4 regions of the Bacillus cereus group sp. Bce041 genome follow, and region 1 is predicted to be linked to each of the others. Evidence: riboswitches for the same ligand, from Rfam matches in the RefSeq annotation. Region 1 holds a riboswitch; each other region holds the start of a gene.

Region 1 (8,221 bases):
TGCAGAATTAGCGACTTCTTTAAGTTGGCTTTCTCAGGAATTACAAGAGCTTATTGGTGAGTTTAAAAGCGAATAAGGAGAAAGTTCAATTCTAATCAAGGGGGTATCTCCGCTACTGATTATGAATTGAACGAATCTGCCCTTTAATAAGGGATAAAAAAGGTGTGAATTTTCACACCTTTATTATATTTAAGAGAGGAATTTACATAAATATGAAATTAGCAATTTCTTATAGTGAGATGGTAAAAGAATTTTTAGGAAAAGTAGAAGGAAGTATTAAAATACCTAAAGATGTGCAAGGAACAGAACTTAGGATAAAAAGGAAAACGGAACTGTTTTCAAATTTGACTCACATTGTAGATTTAATAGGAGCGACTGCAACGTGGTTATATCATATTTCTAAAGAAAAACATATTGTCGTGCTTTATCATGTAAGAGGAAGTTTATTTCCGATTACTATTGAAGTTTCTAATTTTCTCTCCTATGAAAGTTTAAATTTACAAATTGAAGAGCAACTGGAGCAAATTAAAGAAATGAATGAGGAAGAAATAGAAGAGTTTCAAAACGGTAATACGTTATATGAAATGTCACCTATTATTATTGGTGAAACATATTATGAGCTAAAAGACACGAATACATTACAATTTGTATTTAGTAAAAATATGCAAAGTGTAGAAATAATATTTAATAGTGTTAATTGGAAAGAGACAACAATTACTCGTTATGCACAACAAATACAAGGTGTTTTAATTAATAAATCACAAAATAAGAGTAATCATATAAATAATTTTAATATTATTACAGAGGCCGAGATGGCACTTTATAGTCAAGTGAATGATACGACAGCAGTATATCCTGAGAAAAGTATCGTCGATATGTTCTATAATACTGTTACTCAATTTCCAAATCGTATAGCTTTATCTTCAAGGGAAGGTACTTTAACTTATGAGGAGCTAAATAAAAAAAGTAATCAAATAGCTCATATGTTAATCAAAAACGGCGTCCAATTAGGAGACTATGTTGGAATATTTATGAAACGTAGCATAGACACAGTAGTAAGTATGGTAGCTATATTAAAAGCTGGTGCAGCGTATGTTCCGATTGATCCAGATTATCCGGAAAGTAGAATACAGTACATTATTCAAGATAGCCAAGCGAAAGTTATATTGATGAAAGAGACGCCTATAACATGTGATGGGGTTCAAACAGTTTCAATGTATGATAGTGAAACTTATGAAGATATAGATGTAAAGTTGTCTATTCATTGTGATGATGTAGCTTATATGATTTATACATCTGGTTCAACAGGGAATCCAAAGGGAACGATGTTAGCACATAGAGGCGTTGTTAATCTGTATACTTGGATGAAAAAGCAATATGAATTGACAGAAGAGGATGTATTTGCCCAATTTCCATCCTTTAGTTTCGATGCTTCTGTATGGGAGTCATTTGCTTCTTTATTCTGTGGAGGAAACTTATATGTACTATTAGAGGAAGAGCGATTGTCTGTAGAAGCATTTGCAAATGCAATCTATAAAGTGAAAGCAACTTCAATCTTGGCATTAGCAACAATTTTTGTTCGACAAGTAGCAACTTATTTAGCAGAAGAAGATATATATAAGCTAGCTTCCCTAAAAAGAATTGCGATTGGCGGTGAAATGTTGCCTGTAGAGGTTATTAAATTGTGGAGAGAAAGAATAGGTACAAATGTTGAAATTCATAATGTATACGGACCGACAGAATGTACTGTAGTGACGACAACCTATAAAATACCTAGTCAGTTAAATGAGGATGTTGCGAGTATTCCCATCGGTAAACCATGTGCTAATTATCAAGTTATGATTTTGGATGAGAATATGAATCTTTGTCCAATTGGTGTACCTGGTGAATTATATATAGATTCAGTGGGATTAGCAAAAGGGTATTTTAATAAGCCTAATAAAACAATTGAAGCTTTTATTCCGAACCCTTTTAATCCTATAGTTAATATATATAAAACAGGTGATATCATTAAGTTGCTAGAGGATGGAAATATAGAGTTTTTACATCGGAAAGATGACCAAGTAAAAATTAGAGGACATCGTATTGAACTAGGCGAAATCCAAAGTAAAATTTCTCAAAATCATAATATAAAAGAAAATGCTGTTTTTGCTAAGAAGAGTAAGGAAGGTAGCCAATATTTAATCGCGTTCTATACAACTTTAAATAAAAAAGAAATACCAGAATTAGTTTATCAGTTACAAGAGCAATTACCAGATTATATGGTGCCATCTAAACTAATTTATATTAATGAATTGCCACTTACACCTAATAAAAAGATTGATGTTAAGAAGTTAGCTCAGTTAGAAGAAAAGTATGAACCGGTTCGGCTACAAGAATATGTTGCACCTTCTAATAAAGCAGAAAAACAAATAGCGAACGCCTGGGCGGAAGTATTAGGAATTTCAAAAGTTGGAGTGCATGATGATTTCTTTACAATTGGTGGACATTCATTAAAAGTATTACGAGTCTTAACATTGTTAAAAGAAGATTTCTCACATTTAACAATTCAAGATTTCTTTAAAGAAAGAACGATATATGGATTAGCTCGAATTGAGCGAGAAGTAAAAGTAGAGAAAGAAGAAGTATTTCGTGAATATAAAGTGATTCACGAACCAGATACTATCACGTATGCAAACGTTTTGGAAGAAAACCAGATTTCAAATGTCTTTTTAACAGGAGCTACTGGTTATTTAGGATCACACATATTATATGAATTGTTGAGAGATACATCTGCTACTATTTATTGTTTAGTAAGACCAACTAAAGATGTGCAGCAAAGAATTATAGATACATTAACAGGCTACTTTAATGATATATGTGAAGAATGGTTACAGCGTATACAGGCCGTAGCTGGTGATCTGGGAGAAGAGTATCTTGGGATGAGCGAAGAAGAATTTATGTTCATCAGTTCTAAGATGGATACGATAATTCATTGCGGTGCAGATGTAAGACATTTTGGAGATGTAAAACAATTTGAAAATATAAATGTCCAAGGAACTAGCCGTATGCTAACATTAGCGGAGAAAGGTGCTACATTCCATTTTATTTCTACAATTGGTATCCCGTTAGAATTAGCGGTAGATCAATGGGATACATACATGAAAACTGGTGATTTTAATTACAGTGTAGACTTAGAGAATGTATATTCAAATAGTAAACTACAAGCGGAAAACATTGTTCGTGAAGCAATGAAAAATGGTTTGCGTGGAAATATTTATCGTGCAGGTAATTTAGCATGTCATTCAGAAACAGGTTCGTTCCAACAAAATATTGAAGGAAACGCATTTTATCGTCTTATTAAAACAATGCTATTAATTGGGAAAGCACCAAATGTGAAGTGGAAAGTTGATTTCACACCAATTGATTTTGCTAGTAAATCAATTGTATCGTATTTGCAAGATTCGCAAATTATAGGAGAGACGTTACATATTTGTCATCCACATCAAATTGAGTTTGAACAATTTATACAGCTAATTGGAGATTGTGGATACAATCTTGAAATGGTTCCACTTTCAGAATATGTAAATACCGGACTTGCATTAGCGAAGGGAAATGAAGTAATAGCAGAGTTAATTGCTTCTCAAGTTGCAGGAGATGGAGCGCAGCAATCTGAAATTGTAATGGGTACGCGTAGAACGAATAAATGGATTAAGAAAAAAGAATTGATAGTACCAGCAATTAATAAAGAATTTATTCAGCAGTTATTAGCTCATGGTGAAAAAGTTGGTTATTTTCCAAAAATAATGAAATGATTATGCATGCTTTTGTTTGTTCAATAAAATAAATCATGCTACAATGAAAACGAATTAAGGACCGGGGAGCCAATTGGCTGAGAGGATGTAAGTAAACATCGACCCTCAACCTGATCTGGATAATGCCAGCGTAGGGAGTTACTTAAAGTGATGTAGCATATGTTATTCTGTAATAACTTGCATACAAGGCTTTCCTACGCAGTAGGAAAGCCTTTTCTTATTTTTGAAATTTATTTTTATAAGGGGGATTTTATTATGTCACAACAAGTTACAATGTCATTTTCAGTAGTACCACAAGCAAAAACGAAAGATGTATATTCTGTTGTCGATAAAGCAATTGAAGTTGTGCAACAATCGGGAGTTCGTTATGAAGTAGGGGCAATGGAAACAACTTTGGAAGGAGAATTAGATGTACTTCTTGATGTCGTTAAACGTGCGCAACAAGCTTGCGTCGATGCTGGAGCAGAAGAAGTGATTACTTCTATTAAAATCCATTATCGTCCAAGCACTGGTGTAACGATAGATGAAAAGGTTTGGAAGTACCGTGATGAATATGCAAAACCAGAAGCAATCTAAACTTATTACAACTATTTGGCTTATCCTTCTCATTGCGATATGGGAAGGATCTGTTTCATTATTTAAAATCGAACCGTGGATTTTACCAAAGCCTTCTGCCATTGTTCAAGAATTAATTGGGATGAAAGATTTACTATTACCAAATACGATGCAAACACTGCAGGAAGTTATAATTGGACTATTTTTTGCAATTTTATTGGGGACGAGCATCGCAATTATTATGGACGTTATACCGTTATTTCGTATTTTAATAAATCCATTGCTCGTTATTTCGCAAACAATTCCAATTGTTGTACTTGCACCGCTATTTATTATTTGGTTTGGATATGGGATGTTGCCGAAAGTAATGGTCGTAATACTCGTTTGTTTCTTCCCAATTGCGCTTAGTATTTTAGAAGGTTTTCAAACAGTAGATAAAAACATGCTGAAACTGTTACAAACAATGAAGGCGACAAAATGGCAAGTTTACCAGAAAGTAAAATTTCCAGCAGTGCTTCCATACTTTTTCTCAGGTTTAAAAATTGCAGTTACATATAGCGTAATGGGGGCAATTATCGGAGAATGGCTCGGTGCAAGTGAAGGATTAGGCGTTATGCTTACGAGGGCTACAAAATCCTTTTTGACTGCCCGAGTATTTGGTGTTGCAGCAATCATCGTTATGGTGACATTATGCCTGTATTTTATCGTAGAGTTTATGGCAAGAATAACAGCACCATGGATATATAGAAAGGACGGCAGAAAATGAAAAAAGGTTTGAAAGTTATGTTAGCTGCCTTAGTAGCGGTAGGTGTGGCTGGATGTAATCCGGCGAAGAAAGAAGAAAGTGCAAGTAAAGATCAAAAAGTAAAAGTAGTATTAGATTGGTTTCCAAATACGAATCATACTGGCTTGTATGTAGCGCAAACGAAAGATTATTACAAAAAGCAAGGATTAGATGTAGAAATTATTCAACCAGGTGACAATGTAACAGCAGAGCAAATGATAGCATCAGGAAAAGCAGACTTCGCAATAAGCGCACAAGAAAATGTAACGTTAGCTCGTGTGGAAGGAATTCCTGTTGTATCTGTAGGAGCGATTATTCAGCATAACACTTCAGCGTTTGCATCGCTTAAGAAAGATAATATGACGTCACCGAAAGATTTTGAAGGTAAACGTTACGGCGGCTGGGGAGGACCAGCGGAAGAAGCGACATTAAAGACGATTATGGATAAACATCAAGCTGATTTTAATAAAGTTGAAAAAATCATCTTAGGACAAACAGATTTCTTTAAATCAATCGGTCGTGATGCAGATTTCGAATGGATTTATTACGGTTGGGATGGTATTGAAGCGAAGCGCCAAGGAAAAGAGTTAAATACGATTATGGTGAAGGACTTAGATCCAGCGCTTGATTTCTATAGTCCTGTTATTATTACGAGTGAAAAACATACGAAGCAAGATAAAGACTTTGTGAAAAAGTTTATGAGTGCAACGACAGAAGGTTATAATTTTGCAATTAAGGAACCGAGAGAGGCTGCTGATATTTTAATTAAAGCTGTTCCAGATGTAAATAAAGATTTAGTTCAAGAAAGCCAAAAATGGTTAAGTACGAAGTATCAAGATGATGCTAAAGCATGGGGAGTACAGAAGGAAGAAATTTGGACGAATTACATGAATTTCTTATATGACAACAAAGTTATTAAAAAGAAAATCGATGTAAAAGATGCTTTTACAAATGAATTCCTTCCAAGTGAAAAATGAGCGGATTACAAATAAAAAATATAGTGAAATCTTTTGACGGAAAGAATGTATTAGAGAATATTAGTGCCTCTATACAAGAGGGAGAGTTTGTTTCCTTTGTAGGACCGAGTGGTTGCGGGAAAAGCACATTATTAAACATGATTGCAAATGTTGAAAAACCAACAAGCGGGAACGTAACGTATAACGATAAGCAAGTACAAGAGCAAGATGTTGTTAGTTATATGCCACAACAAGATTTATTACTACAGTGGCGATCAGCTTTGCAAAATATCGTTCTTCCGTTAGAAATTGAAGGAAAGCCGAAAAAACAAAGGCTGACAGAAGGAATGGAAGCATTAAAGCAGTTCCAACTAGATGAATATGCAGACCATTATCCAGATGAATTATCTGGTGGTATGCGTCAAAGAATTAGTTTTCTGCGCACATATTTATGTGAAAAGCCAATTATGCTGCTGGATGAGCCTTTTGGTAAATTAGATGCATTTACAAAAATGGAAGTACATAGCTGGCTTTTAAACTCTTGGCATCAAGAAAAGCAAACAATCGTTATGGTGACACATGACTTAGATGAGGCAATCTTGCTTTCAGATCGCGTATTTATTTTATCTCAAAGACCAGCGTCAATAGTTGGCGAGGTACAAGTGAAATTACCTAGGCCGAGAACGATGGATATGTTAACATCACTCGAATTAAAAAAGGATAAAGAAGAGATTTTAAGTGTGTTAGCTCCTTATATGAAAAAATAGAAAAAGCCTTTTAACAGTTTTTAGTATAATTACTGTTAAGAGGCTTTTTTTAGAATATGAAAAGATGGAGAAGGAACAAAAGGGAAAATAGAGAATAGAATATAACAGAGTAGTTTATACTCTTAATATAACAAATGTTAAAGGAGTGAAAGGATAAAATGACTTTATCAACTGTTCTTCAAATGGTTTTAGCTTGATATGGGAGAAGTCTGCCCATTTTTTAAGATTAAGCTAAATTGAAGACAGCAGGTAAAGAACCTTAATCCTTTTTTACGATAATATGTAATGGGTAAGGTGTATTCACCTTACCCATTTTTATATGCATAATTAAATAAGGCTTCATACTGTTGGTCTCTCTATTTAGCTTATGGACGATAAGTAAAGGAGAGAAAAAAATGAGTATATTAACAGTAGAAAATTTAAGTCATTCGTATGGTGAGAAAACCATCTTATATAATGTGTGCTTTCGATTATTAAAGGGGGAGCATGTTGGGTTAGTAGGGAAAAATGGGATTGGAAAATCAACACTGCTAAGAATTTTAACAGGAGAACTTATACATGATGATGGGAACATTGAATGGTTTCCACATGTGAAGGTTGGATTTTTGCAGCAGCATATAGATTTACAAGAAGGAATAACAATTGAAGGATACTTGCAAAGTGCATTTTCTAACTTGTATGCGATTGAATACGAAATGTTAAAAATTGCAGAAGAGATGGCTGAAGCAGTAGAAGTAGAAAAATTGTTAGTAAGGTATGGAGAGTTACAAACTATATTGGAAAACTCTAATTTCTATCAAATTCATACAGAAATTGAAGAAGTAGCAATTGGTTTAGGGCTGTTTGAAATAGGATTGGAAAAGGATGTTTCAAAGTTAAGTGGAGGACAGCGGACAAAGTTATTACTAGGAAAGCTTCTTCTAGAAAAAGCTGATGTTTTATTGCTAGATGAACCAACGAACTATTTAGATACAGCACATATAGAATGGTTGCAATCGTACTTGAAGTTGTATGAAAAAGCTTATATTATTATTTCGCATGACGAAGTGTTTTTGAACAATATTACGAATGTCATTTACCATCTAGAAGAACGAAAAGTTAAGCGATATGTAGGGGATTATGAAAAGTTTTTACAAAGTTATCAAGTGCAAAGGAAACAATTACAATCGGCGTATGTGAAACAACAAAAAGAAATTGCTCAGTTAGAAACATTTATTCAAAAAAATAAAATTCGAAAAGCAAAACAGGCAAAAAGTCGAGAGAAAGTATTGGAGAAAATGCGAAGGGTTGAAAAGGTAAATAATGTACCTCAGTCCTGTTTTGCTTTTACTGTTTATAATGAACCAGTAAGTCGTATATTACAGG
Region 2 (8,221 bases), on a different contig from region 1:
TTACTTTGTGTTGTTTTTACGTAGTTTTCTGTTTCTTGTAATTTACTACCGTCAGCGAACGCTTTTTGTGAACTTGATTTTGCTTGTAAGCCAAGATCGTATACTTGGTGTACATATAATCCTAAGTTTTTAACAAGCATAACGCGGTCGAATGAACGTGTTAATAGTTCTGGGCGTTCAGCTTCTGCAAGTCCTAAGTTTGCGAAGAAAATAGCAACTGTTGATACGAAGTATAGAGAACGCATCGGGCGTGCTACACGCTCTGTAGGTGCAAAGTTCTTCATTTTCTTTAATAGAACGAAGAAAACGATAATGTCTGCAAATGCAAGGATAATTTTGTAGTTAAATAATTCTTTCACACTAGAACCTAAACTTCCGAAGTTAGATGTTTGTCCTAGCACCGGTAATGTAACGAAGTCATTGTAGAATCCGTAGAACATTACGTTACCAACAAGAACGATTGTTAAGACAAAATTAATTCCAAGTGCTATATAGTTACGTTTTTTCCCTTTTGCAAATAATGCAAGACCAACAAGCAGTAATGATGCTGCTAATGGGCTAAGGAATAAAATGAATTCTTGCATGAAAGATTCAAGTTTTAAGTCAAAGCTTGTGCGTGTAATAAGGTAAGTTTTCAGCCATAAGGCTAAAGCTACGAATACAGTGAAACGCACATTTTGAAATTGTGATTTCAAGGTTTCTTTCATTCATTTCCACCCTTTCTCTATCAGGCTTGGTCGATTTTGGAGCGAAAAATGCTAAAATAAAAAATACATAGTTTTCTTGGCCATAATTAAAGGTTCTATATTCACCCATATACGACTATAACTATGCATACCCTTTTGGTTTCTTTTGTTGCTCATAAGCATAACGTCATTTCTGTATTATACAACAAAATTCATTTCTGAGAAACACTATAACATTTTACATTTTTTGTATAAGATTTGTCACTACCAGAGAAAACTTTAACATTCGTTTATATGTCCGTCAACTAGAAAATATAACAAAGGTAGAGCAGAATGTTAAGTAGAAGTGAAAATTTTCTTTGTTGAGAAATAAGAAACGAAGATGGGTAAGGGTTATCTAGAAATCTATTATATGAAGGAAATCTTGTGAAAATTAACGAACACTTGTTCTTTTTTAGTTTGTTTGTTACAATAAAAGTTCATTGATAGGTTTTGTGTAATTTCCATGAACTTTTACTGATAACATATTGTAGCTTATTTCTTTTTAAAAATAGGGAGGCTTTTTACATGAAACAAAAATTTTCAGTTGAAGCGTTTTGGAAGAAAGTAAAACATGTTGCAAAGCAAGCTGGGCAGTCGGTCATTTATGCAAGTTTATTACTGTTTTACGTTTTGCAAAGACCAGATGTTCCAAAACGAGTGAAAATTATTGTAATTGGAGCACTTGCTTATTTTATTGCACCGATTGATGCGATTCCAGATTTCATTGCTGGAATTGGCTATACGGATGATTTAGGGGCGTTAACGGCCGCACTAATACAGGTGTCGTTATACGTCAATGAAGATGTGAAAGATAAGGCACGAGTGAAGTTGGCAGAATGGTTTGGTTCGGATATAGACACAACATTTATCGATCAGAAATTAGGTCAATAGGTGAAACCTGTCTGTTATAAGGTGACAGGACGAACGTAAGCGAGGAAGTGCATTATGCCATCAGGAAGAACGCATACGAAAATAAACTTAATATCCCTTCCGGTTGTTTTGTTTTTTCTCTTTTCGTATGGATTAACAAATTTTGATTTTTTATTAACTTTTGCAATTGGTTTTTTAGTAGGTACTTCATTTTTAACACCAGATTTAGATACGTACAGTAATGCTTATAACAAATGGGGTTTCTTACGTATATTTTGGTATCCTTATAAGAAAGTAATGCCACATCGATCTTTCTTTACGCATACGATTATACTTGGTGATGTGATTCGTATTGCGTACATGTTAATTGTCTTTTCTCCATTTTTATTACTATTAAATGTAATCGCACTGGATGGTAATTTAATAGAAATTGCGAAGAAACATGAGGTTGAAATTGTAACGTTCTTAATGGGAATTGTTGTGGCAAGTACGCTCCACATTATAGCGGATAAAGTGAATACACGCCGAAAGAAAATGATGAGAAAAAAGAAGAAACGCAGAAGATAAAGTGAACGAATTAGGAAAAGGGCCCCTTGCAATTTGCAAGGGGCCCTTTTTAAACAAACATTTGTTTAAAATTAAGCTTTCAGCACTTTAATTCCTTTTACAATGTTCCAGATGAAGTAGTATAAGCTGATGATTCCGCAAATAGCTAAGACAATCATTGATCCAATTCCAAGTGTTACATCTGGTTGATCAGATCCAAGACCCATAATTCCTAAAATAGTTACGCCAATGAATGTAGCGATACTTGGAATGATGTGTGTCCATAGAGCACGTTTTGCATGTGGTTTTGTTTCAGCGTCTCCTACAATCCAAACGATAATAGGGAATAAGATAGGGGCAAATAGTACACTAAAGTATGATAACGCAGCTAATATTTTATTTCCGTTCATATATATCACCTCATAAATAATTTCTGTTGTTATACTATTATTATGCAATAATTTTGGCAAACTTCCTATCGATGAACATTACAAGAACGTGACGATTTTGTAAGATTTTCTGTTAAATGATAAAATTTTCAAAAAAATCTTTTTTAATGGAAATTGTTATGGTACAGTATAAATGAAAGTTATTGAAAACGTTTTCTTAAACGTTTTTTTATTTTAGACTTAAAGGTATGATGACCTGATAGTCTATTGATGAGGTTATTCTATTTAAAAGGGGATTCTTTAGGGGGAGAGAACAATGAACACATGGACACAAGTTTATGATCCATTCGGAAACATTTGGATTTCGGCAGCGGTAGCACTTATTCCGATTATCTTTTTTTTCTTAGCTTTAGCAGTTTTCCGCATGAAGGGGTATGTAGCAGGATTTATTACAGTTGTACTTACAGTTTTAGTAGCGTTATTCGCTTATAAAATGCCGTTCACGATGGCAATGGCAGCAACCGGGTACGGTTTTTTGTACGGGTTATGGCCAATTGCTTGGATTATCATTATGTCCGTATTTTTATATAAAATTTCTGTGAAAACAGGTCAATTCGATGTGATTCGTGCATCGGTATTATCGATTACGAACGATCATCGTCTACTCGTTATTTTAATTGGATTTTCATTTGGAGCATTTTTAGAAGGAGCGGCAGGATTTGGGGCACCAGTAGCGATTACAGCAGCGCTTCTTGCGGGTCTTGGGTTAAATCCTTTATACGCAGCAGGTCTTTGTTTGATTGCAAATACTGCACCAGTGGCGTTCGGAGCGATGGGAATTCCGATTACAGTTGCTGGACAAGTAACAGGTATTGATCCACATAAAATTGGACAAATGGCTGGGCATCAATTACCGTTCCTATCATTATTTGTGCCATTCTTTATCGTATTTTTAATGGATGGATTTAAGGGGATACGACAAACGTGGCCTGCGTTATTTGTAGCGGGTAGTTCATTTGCGATTACGCAGTTCATTACAGCGACATTTTTAGGACCAGAACTTCCGGATATTACATCGGCACTTGTAAGTTTAATTAGTTTAGCGCTGTTCTTAAAAGTTTGGCAGCCGAAAGAAATTTATCAATCTGGGCAAGCCAATAGTGAAGTAGCAGCAACAACGACAGCGGCATCGATGCCGAAATTAACGTTTGGAAAAGTAGTGAAGGCATGGTCCCCATTTATCGTATTAACGGTTATGGTAGTCATTTGGAGCCAAAGTTTCTTTAAGGCATTATTCACTCCAGGAGGGGCTTTAGAAAGTCTTGTATTTAAGTTTGAAATTCCAGGTCTGCATAATCTAGTAATGAAAGCAGAGCCAATTGTAAATAAACCAACGCCTTACGAGGCAATTTTGAAGTTTGATGTATTATCGGCAACCGGAACAGCGATTTTAATTGCGTGTATCATTTCCATGTTTATTTTGAAAATGAATGTAAAAGATGCAGTAGTGACATTTAAAGAAACGTTAAGCGAATTAAAAATGCCAATTCTATCTATCGGATTCGTACTAGGGTTTGCATTTATCGCAAACTATTCTGGTCTATCTTCCACGTTAGCGTTAGCATTAGCCGGAACTGGCGGCCTATTCCCGTTCTTCTCACCATTCTTAGGCTGGATTGGCGTATTCCTAACAGGGTCTGATACATCTGCGAATGCACTGTTCTCAAATTTACAAGCCATTACAGCGCAGCAAGTCGGCGTATCTGAAGTGCTTCTCGTTGCAGCAAATACAACAGGCGGTGTAACAGGTAAAATGATTTCCCCACAGTCGATTGCGATCGCTTGTGCAGCGGTTGGTCTTGCTGGAAAAGAATCGGATTTGTTCCGTTTTACAGTGAAGCATAGCTTATTCTTCGTAATTATTGTTGGTATTATAACGTATGTTCAAGCATATTATTTAACGTGGATGATTCCATAAAGAGAAAAAGAAATAACCTTTGCATTTTTCAGATTATCGTGTATGATGGGAAAGTATTGAAAATTAAATCAGTGATAAACTAGGGGTGCCTAACGTATGCGTAGGCTGAGAGAGAAGCGCGTGATCTTCTTAACCCTTTGGACCTGATCTGGCTCGTACCAGCGTAGGGAAGTTAACGGCTTTACATAATGATGTCTTTTATGAGCCAGGTCCTTATTTTTTTATGGACCTGGCTCTTTTTATTTTGGCATGCGCTGGCCATATCTCGTCCTTGTCACGAACAGGGGAGGCAACAAAGGTTATGAAACAGTCTGTTTCAGCTGAGCAAATTGAATTGAAATCGAGTTTACCAGGGAGTAAGAAAGTATATGTGGATGGACCACGAGAAGGCATGAAAGTACCGATGCGTGAGATTGAACAAAGCGAAACAAATGGCGTTCCAAATCCGCCAATTCGTGTGTATGATACGAGCGGCCCTTATACGGATCCTGAGTATAAAGTGGAGTTAGAAAAGGGGATTCCAACGCCGCGCCATTCTTGGATTCTGGGGCGTGGTGATGTAGAAGCATACGAAGGGCGTGAAGTGAAACCAGAGGATGACGGTGTGAAAGTGGCTTCGAAACATACACCTGTTTTCCCGCAGATGGATCGCAAGCCACTTAGAGCAAAGCAAGGTGCAAACGTTACGCAAATGCACTATGCACGTAATGGCATTATTACGTCTGAGATGGAGTATGTTGCGATTCGTGAAGGGGTAGAGCCGGAGTTTGTTCGTAAGGAAATCGCAGAAGGCCGCGCTATTTTACCAGCGAATATTAATCATCCAGAAGCTGAACCGATGATCATCGGGCGTAATTTCCATGTGAAGGTAAACGCGAATATCGGAAACTCAGCTGTATCTTCTTCGATTGCAGAAGAAGTAGAGAAGATGACATGGGCAACGCGCTGGGGTGCAGATACGATTATGGATTTATCTACAGGTAAAAATATTCATACGACGCGTGAGTGGATTATTCGTAACGCGCCTGTACCAGTTGGAACTGTACCGATTTATCAAGCGCTGGAAAAAGTAAACGGAATTGCAGAAGATTTAACGTGGGAAGTATATCGTGATACGTTAATTGAGCAGGCGGAGCAAGGCGTTGATTACTTTACAATTCACGCTGGTGTATTGCTTCGTTACATTCCAATCACGGCAAAGCGTACGACAGGTATCGTTTCGCGCGGTGGTTCGATTATGGCGCAGTGGTGTTTATTCCATCATAAAGAAAACTTCCTATATACTCACTTTGAAGAGATTTGTGAAATTATGAAGCAGTACGATGTTTCATTCTCTCTTGGAGATGGATTACGTCCAGGTTCGATTGCAGATGCAAATGACGAAGCACAGTTTTCTGAGCTTGAAACACTTGGTGAATTAACGAAGATTGCTTGGAAACATGATGTGCAAGTTATGATTGAAGGGCCTGGGCATGTACCGATGCATTTAATTAAAGAGAATATGGAGAAAGAGCTTGATATTTGTCAGGGCGCGCCGTTTTATACACTTGGGCCACTAACGACAGATATTGCACCAGGTTATGACCATATTACATCGGCAATTGGAGCTGCGATGATCGGTTGGTTTGGAACGGCGATGCTGTGTTATGTAACGCCGAAAGAACATTTAGGTTTGCCAAACAAAGATGATGTACGCACGGGTGTTATTACGTACAAAATTGCAGCGCATGCGGCTGATCTTGCGAAAGGACATAAAACGGCTCATCAGCGTGATGATGCACTTTCAAAAGCACGCTTCGAATTCCGTTGGCGCGATCAATTTAATTTATCTTTAGATCCTGAACGTGCGATGGAATATCATGATGAAACGTTGCCTGCAGAAGGGGCAAAGACAGCTCACTTCTGTTCAATGTGTGGACCGAAGTTTTGTAGTATGAGAATTTCGCATGATATTCGTGAGTATGCAAAAGAAAATGATTTAGAAACGACAGAAGCAATTGAAAAAGGAATGAAAGAGAAAGCAGAAGAATTTAAAGAAGCTGGTAGTCATTTATATCAATAATATGTTACACCTCTTTACTTGATTGATCACACTGTAGTACCTAACTTTATTATAGAAGAAGCCCCATTTGCTAAGACGGTAGCAAATGGGGCTTCTGTTGTTTATAAGGCAAAGAAGAGATGTACCCAGTAGAATAAGAGGAATAGTGTGACGACTGTTGTGAGCGGGATAACGATAAGGGATACACTTAAATAGTCTTTCCATTTTACTTTAATTTTGTTTTGTTTCAGAATATACATCCAAATGAGTGAAGCTAGTGTACCAATTGGTAGTAATAGTGAACCGATGTCACTACCAATGATGTTTGCAAGATAGATTGTTTTTAATGTGACTGGATCTAGTCCCATTTCTGTTAATGTGATTGTACCAATCATAAGGGCAGGATGGTTATTGAAGACGTTAGAGAGGATGGATACAAGTCCGCCCATTGCAAAGCTAGCATAGAGTAGATGCTGATTCACAATTGGCTCGAGCCATTGTACAAGTGCAGCTGTTAATCCTGCGTTGTGGAGTCCGTAAATAATGACGTACATAGAGAAGGCGAAAATTAAAATGTGCCACGGTGTCTTTTTCAAAATGTCGACAGGATTTGTTCGTAAGTAGTACCATCTCCAAATGAGAAGAACGAGTGAACCAAGTACTGCAACGATTTCAATTGGGATGGATAAGAAGGATGCAACGAATAGAAGACAGCGCATCAGGAAGACGAAACCTAATACTTTTAACATGAATCTAGTCCGTTTTTGTTTCGTATCAACAGAATTATTTCCTTTTAGTGGATGGAAGTTTTTCGTGAAGAAAATTTCTTCAATATCATATGAAGAAACAGGTAATTTTTTCGGAAGTTTTTTCTTCAAAACTGTATACATGAGCCATGACATAAATAATAAGCCTAATGTTGCAGGTACAAACATCATAGCAGTATGCATATAAAGAGTCATATTAACGATATTTAATGCAATTAAGTTTACGATATTACTTACACCAATTGGTGCACTAGATGCGGTAGCGATTAAAGCTCCGCTTAATAAATAAGGAATTTGTTGATGTGGTTTTAATTGAAGGTTTTTTAGAAGAAGAATTAAAATGGGAGTTGTAATTAGAATACTACCGTCGTTATTAAATAAAAGAGTCATAAGAAAACATAATAATTGAATATACCAGTATAGACGGCGTCCAGAACCCTTTGCTAGATTTGCTAGTTTCGCTGCGGACCAATGGAAGAAGCCGAAGCTTTCTAATATAACTGCCATGACGATGGTCGCTAATATTGTTATGGAGGCCCCTCCTATTTTACTAACAATATCTATGACGTCTGGTTTTGACACAAGTCCAGTAATTAGGATAATGCCAGCACCGATTGCTGCTGGCCACGCCTCATTCAAACCTCGAGGCCGCCAAAAGATAACGATCATCGTTAAGAAGAATACAATAATAGTAATCCATATTTCAATGCTCATATTTTGCCTACCTTTCTATTTTCCCTTGAACAGATGTAGCTTGTCTCAAGTTTATATTGGTAGTATATTCAGCAAAAAATAAGAAGAACTAGACGTATAACGAGATGAACCGAATATGTGTTTTTCATGCTAAAGGACAAGTGTCATTAGTAGTGAAATAACTATTGTGATAGGAGCCTATAAATTGA
Region 3 (8,221 bases), on a different contig from region 1:
CTGTAATAAACATGATAAACATGGTGTTTTACTAGGAAGGATTGTGTAAGAAAGACCGTAACTACCTACACATGCACCGTAAATCCATGGAATAGAATATTTTTGTGATATATCATTTACAATAAAACGCGTTTCGAAATTATCAGTCGCATCAATAATTACATCAACATTTATAACAAGTTCTTCTAGCTCTTCAGCTGTTACATCTTGAACGAGAGCTTCTATTGTTACATCACTATTAATCTCTTCTAAACGTTTTTTAGCCGCTATAGCTTTTGGAAGATTATTCTTTACGTCGCTCTCTGCATACAATTGTTGTCTTTGTAAATTACTCCAATCTACATAATCACGGTCAACAATTGTTATCTTGCCAACACCTGCTCTTACAAACATCTCTGCATTTGCACTACCTAATGCACCTGCACCGATAATAAGCACATGCTTTTCTCTTATCTTTTGCTGTCCTTCTTCTCCAATTGGAAAAAATAGTTCTTGGCGAGAATATCGATTATTCAACTACGCTCATTCCTTCTAAAGGACTACTTGCAGTTGCACAACGCTTACGTGCAATGCGACCTGCTTCAAATCCTAAACGGCCTGCTTCAATACTTAATTTCATTGCTTGTGCCATTTTAATAGGATCTTTTGCTCCTGATACAGCTGTATTTAATAACACGCCATCTGCTCCTAATTCCATTGCAAATGCCGCATCAGCTGGGCTACCAATACCGGCATCAACGATAACTGGTACTGTCGCTTGTTCAATAATGAAGCTCAAATTTAATGGATTTACAATACCAAGTCCTGATCCGATTGGAGATGCTCCTGGCATAATCGCATGCACGCCAAGCTCTTGTAATTTACGTGCTAATACAACATCATCAGATGTATACGGAAGTACGATAAATCCTTCTTCCAGTAACATTTCAGATGCCTTTAATGTTTCTACCGGATCAGGTAATAACGTTCTATCATCACCAATAACTTCTACCTTTATCATGTCACAAAGCCCAGAAGCTTTTGCTAATTTTGCAATACGAACAGCCTCTTCAGCGTTTTTTGCTCCTGCTGTATTTGGTAATAACGTATATTTTTTCACATCAAGTTTCTCTAATAAATTAGGTTGCTTTGCATCAAAGATATCCATACGACGTACTGCAAACGTTAAAATTTCAGCTTCAGAAACGTCAATTGCCTTTTGCTGTACGTCAAAATCAGGGAATTTACCTGTTCCTAATAAAAGTCTAGAATGAAATGAAAATGGTCCAATGTTTAACATAATCAACCGCCTCCTACGAAAGTTACAATCTCAATTTGGTCTCCATCAAAAACAGATGTATCTGTATGATCATCTTTTTGTAAAATATCTTTATTACGCTCTACTACAACAATTCTGTTATCTAGCTCTAAATGTGTAAGTAGCTCAGCTACTGTTTTTACACTCGCTGGCACTTCAATTTGGTTACCATTAATTTTTAAATTCAAACTTCCATCCCCTTTCTAAACTCTTCTAGAAAGCAATGAATCTAGCAAATGATTCTCTTGCTTTCCTTCTATTAAATCAGCCATATATTGGCCAGAAATAGGACTTAATAAAATACCGTTTCGATAATGGCCCGTGCAAGCATATAAACCTTTTATTTCTTCATGCTCTCCCATATAAGGAGCTTCATGATTCGATTGTGGTCTTAATCCTGCCCACGTGCTTTCCCATTCTGCTTCTTTTAAAGCTGGCAATATTGTATAAGCACGCTCTAATATAGAAGTTATACTTTCTGGCTGCACAGTTTTATTGAACGTATGTGGCTTCATTGTTGCCCCAATTACGTAACGTCCACCGCGCTTTGGAGTAATGTAAAATCTTTCTTGAAAAATAGGTGCTTTTAAAAGTTGTTTTCTACTTCTTACCGCAACCACTTCTCCTTTAACTGGATATGTACCCCAATCGCGGTGAAAATAACTGAGTAACTTCGTGCTCCATGAACCTCCTGCAATAACGACTTTCTCACATGTGACAATACCTTCACTTGTAATAACTCCAGTCACTTTATTATTTTCAATACGGATATCAAATACTTCTGTCTGTTCATATATATCAGCACCGGAAATCGCTGCAGAATGTGCGAATGCTTTCGTAAGCTCTGGTGCAATAACATGACCGTCTTTCGGATAATATACTGCTCCTATAATAGATTCGGATAGATATGGCTCTTTTTCCCGCACATGGTCTCCCGTTAGAAAATAAGAATCTTCACCTGTTTTCTGCTGCCAATCCATAATGTGAAGAATTCTTTCCTTCTCATCTTCATTTTGAGCAATACGATAAATTCCTTTTTCTTCATATCCAATATCAACACCCGTCTTTTCACGTAAAACTGCTGCAAGTTGTGGAAATATAGCTCGGCTTTCTCTAGCAAGTTCAAATAGCGGATCATACGCATCCCATTCTGCCTGAACACCAAGTAAACCAGCAGCTGCTTTTGAAGCTTCCGATGCAATACTTTGCTTCTCCACAATCGCTACTTTATGTCCTCTTTCTGCTAGAAAATGTGCAACTGAACTACCAATTACACCACCACCAATAATCGCTACATCATACTTCTCACACATGTTTTTCCGCCCACTTTCTTATTGATTCCTTATAAGATTTCGCTTTGCTATACGGGTTACTACTACTTACAATTCCAGACATAACTGCTATACCGCTTACACCGTTAGTAAGAACATCCACTGTGTTTTCTGGGGTAATTCCTCCAATTGCTGTAATCGGTATAGATAAACACCTTGCAATGTCTGAAATTTCTTCAAGCCCTCTCGCTGGCACACCTTTTTTACAATCTGTCGGAAATACATGGCCATAAACGAGTGAATCCGCTCCATTTTTAAAAGCTACTATTGCTTCATCTAGCGAATGCACAGAATAACCGACATGCAAATACGAAAACTTTTCTTTCACTGACTTTACATCTGTACTTCGATATCCTAGTTGAACACGAGGAATATTTAATAAAATTGCAATATCAATTCGATCGTTTATGACAATTTTAGAAGCTGGAAAGCCCTCCATTAATAGACTTTCCACACCTTCATATAATTCCTTCGTACTCTTCTCACGCTCACGAATATGCAAATAATCAATCTCACTCTCAACTTGCATCGCTACATTCACTAACTCTTCGAATGGCATATGGCCATTTGAGATTACGTGGAGCTCATTTTTCATATTCATTCGCCTACTTTAAAATATTTTCGAATAATTCATCGGCTGGGACGGTTTCTTTCGTCATTCCTTTGTCCTTCAGCCACTTATTTTGTTTCTCCCAAGATTCTTTTGAATCTGATAAGAATGGCTCATCTTTCGTTTCCATCTTCTCTAATAAAATGTTCATACTTTCCTTTTCAACTTCTGGCACAAGTGGGAAGTTTTCTTTTTCTTGATGATTTAATAAAATATTCAATGCTTCATCTGGGTTTTTCTTCATGAAATCATAGCCTTTTTTCGTACCACGTAAGAAAGCTTGCAACGCCTCTTTATCTTTTTTCAACGTTTTATCACCTGTTACAAACACAAGCTCATGATAGTTTGGTACTCCGTAATCAGCTGGATTAAAGTACGCTGGTTCATGGCCTTCATGACGCATAACAGGTACTTCATGGTTAATGTATGCCCCTGTTACCGCATCTACTTTCTTCGTAATTAATGCTGGTACTAAATCAAAGCCAACATCTACTACTTTCACTGTATCAGGATTACCACCAGCTTCTTTTACCATCGTTTTTAAATACATCTCACTTAATGGTGTTCCAGAGTATCCTACTGTTTTTCCTTCTAAATCTTTCGGTGATTGAATGCCCGCTGATTTCAGTGATACAACATGATTTAATGGTGAACGTACGACAGCCCCAATTGATTTCACTGGAATTTGCTCATTCGCTTTCGCCATAACAACATCTGGCTGATAATACAAGCCAACTGTCACCTTCCCTGCTGCTGCCAGCGTTAATGGATCAGTCGGATTAGAAGGGAATTTAATATTTACCTTTACACCTTCTTCTTTAAAGTATCCTTTTTCAATTGCTGCATAGATAAAGCTATGTACCGCATTTGGATACCAATCTAACATGACTGTTATTTCTTTCTCTTTTTTACTTTTGTCTGATGCTGAATTACTCGAACATCCTGCAATTATTGCAATTAATAATGTAAACACAAAGATGCGCTTTAAAAATTTCATGAATGCTTCCTCCAACTAATGAATTTCTTTTCTAATATGGAAATAATTACGACGAAGAAAATAGCTAATAATGATAACAATACAATAGGTGCAAATACGCCAGCTCCATCTAACTGCGTCATCATTCTCTTACTGAAATATCCAAGCCCAGCTTGTGCACCGAGCCATTCTCCAATTGCTGCTCCGATAACACTAAGCGGAACTGCAATTTTTAAAGCTGAGAAAAAATAAGGAAGAGCAGACGGCAACTTTAATTTAAGAAAAATATCTCTTTTTGTTGCTCCATATGTAACTAAGAGCTCCTCCCATTCTTTTTTCGTACTACGCAGTCCATCATACGTATTGACCGCAATTGGGAAAAACGTAATTAAAACTGTGACAACAACCTTACTCCAAATTGTATATCCAAACCATAAAACAAATAGCGGAGCAAGCGCAGTAATCGGAATCGTTTGTGAAGCAACTAATAATGGATAAAATGCTCTCTCCATCCATGTACTCGCATTCATTAACATCGCTAGCCCTACACCTAATACGATAGAGATAACAACACCTATTAAAACGACGTATAACGTTGCAGGTAAATGAACTGTAAATAATATGTCTTTTAGTTTCCATATCTTCATTAAAATCGCAGAAGGTGACGGTAAAATGTACATCTCATCTACAATTCTTGCTCCTATTTCCCACACAGCTAGTAAAATACTAGAAAGTGTAATAGCAGGAACTAATTCTTTCAATCGGTTCATCACACAAGTACCTGCCTTTGTAACATACTAAGAAGCTCATCTTTCAGCGCTAATACTTCCGGTTTATATAAATCTTTTCGTGTTCTGTTATGATCAAGCGGTACAGTCCGTTCAGTCAAAGTCGTTATCGGCTGCTGTTCCACTACTAAAACTCGGTTTGAAAGAAATAACGCTTCTTCAACATCATGAGTAATGAATAAAATTGTTTTTTCCCACTCTTGCCATTGTTCAAACAACCATTCTTGCAAAGAGGTCTTCGTTAAAGCATCCAACGCACTAAATGGTTCATCTAACAGCAATATCTCCCCGCCTGTTAATAAAGTTCGAATAAAAGATACACGTTGTCTCATACCACCAGATAAATCTTTCGGATATTTTTTCTCATACCCTTGCAAACCAAATTTATGTAACAGTTCCTTTGCCTTTACTTCTGCTTCTTTCTTCTGTACACCTTGGCACTCTAGCGGCAGGGCAGCATTCTCAATAATTGTTCTCCACGGCAAAAGCATATCTTTTTGCGGCATATATCCTACAGGATGGTGCTTTGTTTCTGTCAGTTCTATCTGTCCAGTACTTACCTTTTCTAGACCTGTAATAAGGCGAAATAAAGTACTTTTCCCACATCCACTCGGTCCGATAATACTGACAAACTCTTTCTCATGTATAGAAGCATTTAATTCATGGATGATTGGTTTCTCATCGTAATGAAAAGAAACATTATGAAACTGTAGTATGTTCTTGCTCCTCAAATCCCCACATCTCCTTACGATAGGACATATCCCAGAATAAATATTCAAATCGACTGGAATATAAGAAGATCTCCTCTAATCTTTCTAGTTCTGTCTCAGACTTTCCAACTGCCATTTCATTTAATAAATCTATTAACCAAATACAAAGATTACCGTATTCTTCCGAACTATATCCTTGAATCCACTCACCAAAAAACTCATGATCTCTTGCTCCAGGAATATCATTTAAACGCTTTCCAATTTCCCAATAGCTCCACATACATGGAAGAAGCGCTGCTATTAATTCCGCAAGTGTGCCATTTTGAGATACAGACATCATGTAATTTGTATAAGCTAAATTTTTAGCAGATGGTTTCGCAGACTCTATCTCCTCTATAGAAATTCCAAGTCTTTTTGCATATTGTTTATGGATTGTCATTTCGCCATTTAATATTCCATCAATTTGTTCAGCGAACTTTCCCATTACTTGTGGATTCGTTGCTTTTACAACACCAATCGCATATAACTTTGCATAATCTAGCAGATATAAATAATCTTGAATAATATAATACTGGAATTTATCTTTTTCTAACGTGCCATCTCCCATACCCACTACAAACGGATGATTATGACTCATCTCCCAAACCGGTTGCACAGTTTCTAATAATCTATCGCAAAATTTCATTTCTCTATCCCCTTTCAATATATGTATCTAAATAAAAAACCACTTCTATATATAAGAAGTGGTTACAGCAAATAAAGTTATACATTTATTCGATGCTCCACTTCCCTTCGCTAGTATTACCTAGATCAGGTGTTGTAAGGGTTAAGGATTATTCCTCTCTCAGCAAGTCAAGCACCCCTAGTGGTTTCAATATGAAATTTTCAAATAAAAAAGCCCCGTTTCTATACGCAAAGAAACGGGGACTCATTGTTAGTGTCCGAATTGCTTCCCTACGCTAGCATAATCTAGATCAGGTAATAAAAAGGATCAAAGGCTTACGGCCTACTCTCAGCTGGCAACACCAGCTCTCCTAGCAAACTATAAAATTATCACTGTCAGTATAACACCCTAATAAGACATCATCAACTTTTTTAATTTTCTTAATTATCAACATAATATCAAAAGTATACAATACATACATTCTATTTTAGAAAATAAAACCCCGATTAATTGTATAAAAAGGAATCATTATCTTCAAAAAATTTATTTTTATATTGATTTCATATTACATTTATGTGAATACCCCCACTATATTATATCTTTATACTATAATAAAATTACAACTATACAACTAGAGGAGGTCTCTATTCCATGAATATGAAAGCTACTGCTTTAACAGCAACTACTGTAGCGATTGCTTCTTTACTTCCTTCTATGGGTGAAACAAATGTACAAAAAGCAAACGCTGAACAATTATCTAATATTAAAACTGGGTATGTCAAAGTCGATCAAGTAGCATTACATACAGAAGATAACGTAAAAAGCACATCAATTGATACAATTCGCTTTAATACAAAAGTGAACATCCTTGAAACAACTAATGGTTGGTATAAAGTATCTGTTCATAATAAAGTAGGTTATGTACAAAAAGATGCTATTTTACTAAAAAACAAACTTCAATCTAATGATCAATACATCGTTAATGCTAATGCATTAAACGTTCGCTCTGAACCTAATTTAGAATCTTCCATTTTAGATGTATTACCAAATGGTAAGTTTATTACCGTTCAAGAAGATCAAGGCGAATGGTATAAAATATCACATAATGGCCAAACAGGTTACGTACAAAAAGCATTCATCTCTAATGGTTCACAACCCTTAGTAAAAGGAATCACCGTTCAAAATAATACAAAATATACTGTTGCAACACCTAATCTAAATGTACGTAGCACCGCTAGTACAAGTAGCGCTCTACTCGGTTCATTACAAAACGGTACACAAGTACAAGTAGTAGAAACTGTAGGTACTTGGTATAAAATTCGTTTTGGCACAGGATACGGATATGTAGCAAAACACTATGTAGTACAAAATCAACCACAAGCTAAAACAGATCAGCCTTCATCAATTCCAGCTGCTTTCAAATTCCCCGCTCAAGGAAGAATTAGCTCAACCTTTGATATACGCTGGGAACAAATGCATTATGGTATAGATATTGCCGCTCCAGGAAACGTCTCTATCCAAGCTGCTGCTGCAGGTAAAGTTGTGAAATCTTATTATTCAGCTAGCTATGGCAATGTTGTTTTCATTGCGCATCAAATCAATGGGAAATTATATACAACTGTTTATGCTCATATGAAGGATCGCACTGTACAAGCTGGTGATCAAGTACAAACTGGACAATTAATAGGTCATATGGGAAACACAGGTCATTCATACGGGCAACATCTTCATTTTGAATTACATAATGGAGAATGGAATTTTGAAAAAACAAATGCAGTAAATCCACTGCCATATTTAGTTAGGTAAATTGTATGCCACGCAATATACCTCTTATAATTGAATACG
Region 4 (8,221 bases), on a different contig from region 1:
CATCCCCTACCTAACTTCTTTGCTTCCGCTGAATTTTGAGGTGGGGGGCTTACTGCCCGGCAAATAGCGGGATAAATAAAAATTAAAAAATATGAATTCTAGCGTCATATCTTCATACTTACTAAGTTCAATTAATTTCTCAATAATTATGATGCCATGTCCTATATATTTCCGTCTGCTGCTTAGATTTTTCTGTACTGTAAATGGCTTTCGCTATAACACCTCCAAGTGACCGGTTTCTATGACGGATATGAAATTCCAACAAAAAAAGCCCTAATTAGGGCTTTTCATTCTATTTCTCCAGCAAAACTCTCTATGAAATTGCTAATTGAAAAAAGACACACTTAGATTGATGCGTCTTTTTGTGATGCCTCTTTTGTGAAATCATATAAAGCAATTGCGCCTAAAAGAACAAGTATACCTTGAGGAACATCTAGCAAAATAGTTTTCCAAATTTCTGGAATTACCCATTTGATATCTGCTGCTGTTTCAAGATATGTTTGAAAATAGCTGATTGTAAAATTAATGATTCCTAAAAATACAAACAACGATAAACCAAATCGAATTAATTTCTTATTTGTAAACATATAACACCTCTCAAAATTCATTGGATATTCCTGCTTTTGCTTCTTTATATTTTCATATCTTTATATCTAATTTTAACACATAAAGAACTCAAAAAAATACGATATGCATATTTGCATATCGTATTAACAACACTCCATGATAATATAGAAATTCCTGCAAAGAAAAAACAACTCCGTTACAGCTAACAGCTCGGGTTTCTTTTCTTATTTAACTTCATACCACCAACATTTACGTTCTTTGATTGTAAAATAAATGTGACAGAAGTTTATCCAGTTAATGCGTAGACAAGTAAATGAGCTAAATTATCGATATTCTATTTCGCCATTCCCGTAGCACTAATGACTTTACGCAAATTTGACAAGAAAAAATATATAGATAGGTATGATCCATACCTATCTATAACATTACTTCTATTCTTTATCCAATTACGTCTTTTACGTCTGTATCCACTGGCCACTTTTCTAATGTATAAGCCATTTCCCAAAATGAATATTCATATTGACTGCTAATAATAAAATGCTGTTTCATACGTTTGCGATCTGCCTCTGTTACTTTTTCAGCGATAGTATCTAAACGTGTAATTTGTTCTTCAACTAGCGTACGGAACCAATCAGATCCATAAGCAGAAATCCATTCGTTATAAATTGGCTCTTCCGGCTGGCACTCTTTTAAGCGTTCGCCAATTTCATAATACAACCAATAGCAAGGTAAAATTGCTGCAATGGTATCTCCTAAATGCCCTTCATACGCAGCACGATACATATGTGAAGTATACGCATATGCAGTTGGCGCAGGAATAAAATTATCTTTTTCTTCTTTCGTTATCCCTAGTTTTTTAGCAAAATTCTCATGTAAAGATAACTCGGCCTCATATGTATTTTGAGCATGATGTGCCATACGAGCTGTCGTCTCTAATTCAAGAGCTTTTGCAGCTCCTAAAGTTTGTACTCTAGCAAAATGACTCAAATAATATGAATCTTGAAGCACATAATAGCGAAAACTAGCTAAATCTAATGTTCCTTCACCAAGTTTTTTTACAAAAGGATGGTTAAAACTCGCTTCCCAAATTGAATCTACTTCTTTACGTAATGATTGTGAAAAAGTCATTTAAATCCCTCCAATAATGTATAAAATATAAGTATTTATCCACAATTATTAAAGCTGTAAAATAAAAAAACTTTCTTTACAGGCGTAAAGAAAGTGAAATTGACAGTATTTATTTACTCATTAAATAGCAACGTCTTTCCCACTTCCCTACGCTGGCATTAACCAGATCAGGTACTAAGAGTCTCAAAATCACATTTGATCTCAGCCTATAAAAGGCCCCCCTAGTGGATAAATATTTTGTTTTTATAATGTATTCATCATAGCATACTTCGTGAAACTGTCAAAAAAATTCGTTATATAATTCCCTTAAAACCCTTCTTCTTTTCTAACTTTTAATGATGTTTCAATAATCATATCTAATAGTTTGCTATAACTAATCCCCGCTGCTTCTGCACTTTTTGGCAATAAACTTGATTGTGTCATCCCTGGTAATGTATTAATTTCCATTACATATGGAATTCCGTCCTTCACCATCATATCAACTCTTGCATAAACACTACATTTTAATGCTTTATAACAAGCAAGTGACCCTTTATTTACACGTTCCTTAATTTCTGCTGGAAGTTCGATAACTTCCTCAACTGTACTAGTATCATCATATTTTGCATTGTAGTCAAAGAACTCGGCTGCATGTCGAATTGAAACTATAGGTAACTGTTTTCCATCCAGAATTGAACATGTAATTTCATCACCTTTTATATACTTTTCAATTACTACTTCAGAATCCCATTCGAATACAGTTTCTAGCATTGAGATCAATTCATTTTTATTATAAACGATTTTCACTCCGACACTCGATCCGCCAGAGTTTGGTTTTACTACTAATGGAAATCCTAACTTATCTAACTCATCAAGATTTAGATCCTCCATTTTTGTAAGTTCAATCCAATCTGGTGTTTCTACACCTTCATAACGTAAAATCTTTTTCGAAATATTTTTATCCATACATATACTGCTAGATAACATATTACTTCCGCTATAAGGAATCCCTAAACTCTCCAGTGTTCCTTGAACTGTCCCATCTTCTCCGTATTTTCCGTGTAATGCGAGCAACGCAAAGTCAATGTCTTTCGCTTTTTCAACTAAATCTATTTTTTCATTTAATGTAATTGGAACTATTTCATACTTATTTTTATCTAAATGAGCAATCATTTCATTCCCCGTCATAATTGAAACTTGTTTTTCAGACGATACCCCGCCCATAATAACACCGATTTTCATTTTCTCAACTCCAAATTTCATTTTTTAATGTATCACCAATTATTTTAATTCCCCGAACTATTTCTTCTTCTTTCAAGCGCGAAAAACCTAATCGGAAAGTGTTCGCTCCTTCTCCATCAGAGTAAAAAACATCTCCAGGTGAAAACGTAACGCCTTTCTCATAACACTTTTGTAAAAGTGTGCGGGCATTCATATGCTCTTCTAGCTCTATAAATAAATGCAGCCCACCATCTCCAGTCATTCTTTTAAAAGGAATGTACTGGTTACATGCCCCGACAGCTAACTCATATTTTTTCTTATAAACAGATCTTGCCTTTTTTAAATATTTTTCAAAATATCCCTCATGTAAATATTGAAACAGAACAGCTTGATCTAGCGTAGATGTGTGAATCGTTCTTGCTCTTTTTACGCTTTCTAAATAATGAATCAGCTCTTTATCTGCAATAATCCAGCCTACACGTAAACCAGGGAAAAGTACCTTTGAAAAGCTACTAATATAAATCACATTATTGCCAGCTCCCGCAAAAGTTAATAATGGAGCTAAATGTGAACCTGAATAACGTAATTCTTCATTAAATCCGTCCTCTATAATAGGAACGTTGTATTTTGAAAATAACCTCATCAATTCCGTTCTTTTCTCTGAACTCGTAACAATACCGGTTGGATTATGATAAGAAGGAATTAAATAAGCAAAATCAAAATCTTTTTCACGCAAACTTTTTTCAACTTCATTCGTATCAATACCATCCTCATGCATATCAATCCCATGAACTTCAAGTCCATGTAAACGGAAAAGCTTAAGTGCAGCATGGTGAGTTGGATTCTCACAAATGACACGACCGGATTTTTTTGATAAAGAAGAGAGTACAATATCCAATCCTTCTGTAAATCCATTTGTAATTAGAATATCTTTATTCGAAATGTCTACACCTTTCATTTCCATGTAATGAAGTAAATAATTCATTAACGGTCTATATCCCTTTGCATATCCGTAGTTCAATACGATGTCCCCTTCAATGGACATACGAGTAAGAAAAGCTCTTTTGAAATTTTCAACATCAAATAGCTTCTCATCCGGGGCTATACTATTAAAAACAATCATTCCCTTTTCCCAACGAACACCATGTTTCATTAAATCTAATTCGTCCGCTAATGCGGTCACTGTATTAAGTTTATTTTTCCAATCTATTTCAACAGACGAAGTGTTAGATATATCCACCTTCGCAACAAAGTTCCCTTTTCCTTTAACTGCATAAATGAGTCCTTCTTGCTCTAAATCTGCATAAGCAGCGAGTACAGTGTTTCTACTCACACTTAGTAATTCACTTAGTTCCCTTGTTGATGGGATTTTTTGATCCCCGAGCAAATGCCCTTTCATAATCATTTTCTTCAAATAATCTTTCAATTGAATATAAACGGGACGTTCTTTAACAACTTTAAAATCCTTAAACAATTTCTTACCCCCTGCAATCATTTTTGCATATTTATTTCATTCTCAAAAGGTCCACGGCATATGTATTTTTTATAAAGGGCGGTACGGTCTTACAAATCTTTTCGATATAAGTTTATTACATCTTTTAAAGCTGCAGCTGCAGCGCCTCTTGGATTAGAAGCTCCACCAATTGTAGTAATTTGTCCCATCGTATCTGTAAAGAACGTAATTCCTTTTTCGGTTCCATTTACTTTTGCTAATGGATGATCTTTTTCTATTTGGCACGGTTCAACATTTAAATTCACATTGCCTCCCTCATCCTTATATGTTGATGCTATTAATTTAATAATTTTATGTTGTTCCTTAGCATTTCGAATTTGCTGTTTTGTAACGTGCTCGATTCCTTTTATATGTATATCAGTAAGTGTTTTCTCTGTTTCCATTAAGCTGTTTGTCAAAAGTAACAATTTACACGCACTATCTGAACCACTTATATCTAATATAGGGTTTGTCTCAGCAATTCCTTTATTTTGTGCTTCTTTCAGTGCTTCTTCAAATGTCATATCTTCCTCATACATTTTCGTAAGAATATAATTAGTTGTTCCATTTAATATTCCTTCTATTTTTTCAATACTGCAACCGGCTAAACTAAATTGTCCGATATCTAGTGTCGGTAGTGCAGCGGCTGTTGCACCGCTATATCGAATTCGTATATTTGCGCCTTTTGCTGCTTCATTTATTTCTCTCCAATTTGTAACGAGCGCACCTTTAGAAATTGCTACTATATCCATCTGTTTCTCAATCGCTTGTTTCATATATTGTTTCCCTGGATTTCCATCTTTAAGATTTGTAACCGTTGATTCTACCAATACAGTACCACTTATGCTAGTTGTTGCACGTTCCTTCGGATGATACTCTAAATATTTTTCAATTGCAGCGGTACCGCCACCATACATCAATAAATGATGAAGAGATAAGCCTTCTTCATTATGTATTGCGATATTTCTCCCTAATACGCCGCTTACAACTAATTGAATCCCATATGTTTCATATATATATGAATATTTTTCATTTAATAATTTTATAAACTCTCTACCTACTGTTCCGTATCCTGATAATACAACTTGAATTTTCATAATATCCCCCCATATTTTTCTACCAAATCCCTCTTTCAATATAATATAAAGCGCTCTCGAATTCCATCGAGAGCGCTTTATTATTACCTATTTCGGTAAACGTGATAGCTTTTCAGCAATTGTTCTATAAAACTCTTGAATGCTAGAAAAACCTAACGAGTCTGAAACACTTAACCCTACCATGTCGAGATGGTCCCAATTCGCTTTCGTTTCAATATGATTCCATTTTCCAATCTGTAATGACTCATTATTATTTACAGTAACATTAGAAGATGGTGCAATCATAGAATTTGTATTTACTACACCATCATTTTGCCACCAAGAAGTATCAACTAGCGGACGGTTTTCTTCATATCTCGCATAAGAACCTAAGAAAAATGCATTTCCCATTAACACTTTATTCATCGTTATATGAGGCAAATGTAAACCTGTTATAGGTGCTGCTTGTGATGCATGTCCACTATAGGATAAATAATACACATCTGGTTGCGTCTTTACCCAATTATTTAACTCCTTTGCACCATCTGTACTTAAATCCCATTGACTTATATCTTTTGTATTTTTCCAAAGTGAACTATTTAGAATACGATTACTATATTGGAAAAAGGACTCTCCAGCATTCTTCTTTATACCCCATTGATCCAATTTAAAATCATATAATGATAAATTATTGTTTCCCCCAAAGCTTGCAGCTGTAATGAGTAAATCTTTAACGAACGGCAGTAGAAGACTACCATCCGCAAGTGTTGTACCGTTGTGAGGGGTTGCTAATGTTGTAACACTATGAACATATGATTTTCCGCCTTCAAATAGTGGTGATATTTTGGTGTCTGGTTGATTTTTCACATAATTCTTTTCTTCAAAACTACCTTCTTTTAATAGCTGTACTAATGTTCTAATCGTTTGTCCACCCATGCTATGTCCAACTAAATGAACTTTATTTGTTTCACTCCAATTCGGCGCAAAACCACTATAAGTTCTGCCAAAACGATTATGTCCATGTTTCTCAGCATGTACTGCACCATAGTCTACTGTCCCACCGCTAATTTGTGCATACAATTCACATGCACGATCCCAGTTACTAGAAACAGGTCCAACAGCTGCGGTATGTACCGTATAACCATTTCGTTTCAAATCTTCCTGTATATCATGAACACCACCCCAATATTTTACGCCAAGCATTTCTTCTCTACCCCATCCAGCAAATCCATTCACCAATATGATAGGATAATTATTTTGTTGCCTCTCTTCAGCGTATGATATTTTCGCTGCGAATGAACATACGGTCACTAATGCAAAAAAACATATTTTTAAAAATAACTTCCCCATACTTTCTCCCCCCTAATAAAACGTTTACACTTTTCTTTTTAACGAATTAACAGAATAATTTAACAACTTAAACATAATGTAAAGTATTTTATATACTTTGTATATATAGAAAACATATACAAATGTTGATAAATATTAATTCAAGTAAATATTTACTTTTTACAATATAACTTGTAAATCTATTTATTTAGATTTATAATTAGATATAGTTTCCTCATGTTAAAAAGATTTAAAAACCATAAGAAAACTAATCTCATTGCTTGAAAAGGAGGAAAAATCATGCAAATCGGATCAAATATTCATACATTGTCTCAACCTACTAAAATAACTCCATCTAATCTTGAGCATAATACTATCTCTTCTACTAAACTTGAAAGTAAGAAAATAAATGATCCTATCAAGTTTGATATTCGTTTATCTGAAAAAGAAATGCAACAGCCTGAGCATAAATTTAATGAATTAGATTTATGGAAGATGTTAAAGGATAAAGGTGTTCCCTTATGGATCATCCTTGAAATGCTACAAAAGGCTCGTAAAGAAAAAGAAGCACAAAATAATTCAGTTCAAAATTCAAATGCGATTGAAGAAACGAGTGAGACTCGATTAAATGAAGTAATGTAAGTTATTTAAACGGTATTAAAAAGAGCTCGAGGTTGATAAAGTATCCATCAACCTCGAGCTCTTTTTTAAGATTTTTCTCCAATCGTTACAAACTGAATTGATACCTCATCTCTATAACCTTCAATTAACTTTCTTACTTTTACTTTTTCATTAATCAACGTATTATCTGTCGATATTTTAGGGTTTTCATCACCTAATGACTTTTTCAAGTGTAGAAGTTGCATATTCGTTTCATTTGCTTTTATTTCTTTATACACACTATTTTTCGCCACAACGATATACCATAGTGCTCCATAGTCACGTTTATTGCCAAGCCAAGCATCACTACCATATGTAACAGGTATCTTGTTTCCTTCTATTTCAATACTTTTTATATTCTTTTCTTCTTCATTTATAAATAATAGGGAACTTTCTTTTGGAAAATTCGGCAACGCATCTAACGTTTTAGAAAGGGATGCTTGATCACGTTTACGAAAAAGCTTTGCATTCATCATCGCTTGTGCAGTAGATTCATTTATTATCAGAACCCTTTTTTGGTCAAATCTACCTGTTTTCACTGCAAAAGCTTCCTGTTCTTTCGTGTTTTCCTTATAACGATTCATAATTGCTCCAGTATGATTCTCATCTCCAATGATTAATACACCGTTAGCTGGAAATCTGTTTTCGTTTTTAGAGCATGCACTTACACTTAATAACAATAATATACTTAATATGAAAATAGATAATTGTTTTTTCATCACAGTTCCTTCCATAACTTCAAATTGTTTTTTACATGCTTTTCTGCAAT

What was found. A riboswitch is a leader RNA that binds a small molecule or an ion and turns the genes downstream of it on or off. The one in region 1 is predicted to bind thiamine pyrophosphate.
Region 2: another riboswitch for thiamine pyrophosphate. It lies ahead of thiC (phosphomethylpyrimidine synthase ThiC); the one in region 1 lies ahead of ACUN13_RS21495 (MTH1187 family thiamine-binding protein).
Region 3: another riboswitch for thiamine pyrophosphate. It lies ahead of tenA (thiaminase II); the one in region 1 lies ahead of ACUN13_RS21495 (MTH1187 family thiamine-binding protein).
Region 4: another riboswitch for thiamine pyrophosphate. It lies ahead of tenA (thiaminase II); the one in region 1 lies ahead of ACUN13_RS21495 (MTH1187 family thiamine-binding protein).

Annotation. Positions count from the first base shown of each region.
Region 1 covers NZ_JBQXON010000007.1:92,416-100,636, reverse strand. Annotated here, with positions in the region: gene ACUN13_RS21505 (methyl-accepting chemotaxis protein) at 1-76, shown strand, start outside; gene ACUN13_RS21500 (non-ribosomal peptide synthetase family protein) at 213-3,794, shown strand; TPP riboswitch at 3,847-3,948, shown strand; gene ACUN13_RS21495 (MTH1187 family thiamine-binding protein) at 4,050-4,370, shown strand; gene ACUN13_RS21490 (ABC transporter permease) at 4,342-5,115, shown strand; gene ACUN13_RS21485 (ABC transporter substrate-binding protein) at 5,112-6,110, shown strand; gene ACUN13_RS21480 (ABC transporter ATP-binding protein) at 6,107-6,856, shown strand; gene ACUN13_RS21475 (ABC-F family ATP-binding cassette domain-containing protein) at 7,252-8,221, shown strand, end outside.
Region 2 covers NZ_JBQXON010000006.1:37,073-45,293, forward strand. Annotated here, with positions in the region: gene ACUN13_RS19475 (LTA synthase family protein) at 1-707, opposite strand, end outside; gene ACUN13_RS19480 (YkvA family protein) at 1,254-1,619, shown strand; gene ACUN13_RS19485 (metal-binding protein) at 1,674-2,165, shown strand; gene ACUN13_RS19490 (DUF4870 domain-containing protein) at 2,237-2,554, opposite strand; gene lldP (L-lactate permease) at 2,850-4,511, shown strand; TPP riboswitch at 4,583-4,698, shown strand; gene thiC (phosphomethylpyrimidine synthase ThiC) at 4,813-6,573, shown strand; gene ACUN13_RS19505 (arsenic transporter) at 6,675-8,033, opposite strand.
Region 3 covers NZ_JBQXON010000002.1:1,064,227-1,072,447, forward strand. Annotated here, with positions in the region: gene ACUN13_RS11515 (thiazole biosynthesis adenylyltransferase ThiF) at 1-516, opposite strand, end outside; gene thiG (thiazole synthase) at 509-1,279, opposite strand; gene thiS (sulfur carrier protein ThiS) at 1,282-1,485, opposite strand; gene thiO (glycine oxidase ThiO) at 1,501-2,610, opposite strand; gene tenI (thiazole tautomerase TenI) at 2,603-3,223, opposite strand; gene ACUN13_RS11540 (ABC transporter substrate-binding protein) at 3,234-4,235, opposite strand; gene ACUN13_RS11545 (ABC transporter permease) at 4,232-4,984, opposite strand; gene ACUN13_RS11550 (ABC transporter ATP-binding protein) at 4,984-5,733, opposite strand; gene tenA (thiaminase II) at 5,702-6,397, opposite strand; TPP riboswitch at 6,483-6,586, opposite strand; TPP riboswitch at 6,647-6,758, opposite strand; gene ACUN13_RS11560 (SH3 domain-containing protein) at 7,028-8,182, shown strand; gene ACUN13_RS11565 (hypothetical protein) at 8,188-8,221, shown strand, end outside.
Region 4 covers NZ_JBQXON010000004.1:61,242-69,462, reverse strand. Annotated here, with positions in the region: gene ACUN13_RS14490 (DUF3937 domain-containing protein) at 345-608, opposite strand; gene tenA (thiaminase II) at 1,006-1,695, opposite strand; TPP riboswitch at 1,823-1,928, opposite strand; gene ACUN13_RS14480 (D-alanine--D-alanine ligase) at 2,002-2,916, opposite strand; gene pdxR (MocR-like pyridoxine biosynthesis transcription factor PdxR) at 2,921-4,369, opposite strand; gene ACUN13_RS14470 (homoserine dehydrogenase) at 4,459-5,484, opposite strand; gene ACUN13_RS14465 (esterase/lipase family protein) at 5,572-6,813, opposite strand; gene ACUN13_RS14460 (DUF3914 domain-containing protein) at 7,093-7,434, shown strand; gene ACUN13_RS14455 (lipoprotein BA_5634 family protein) at 7,500-8,171, opposite strand.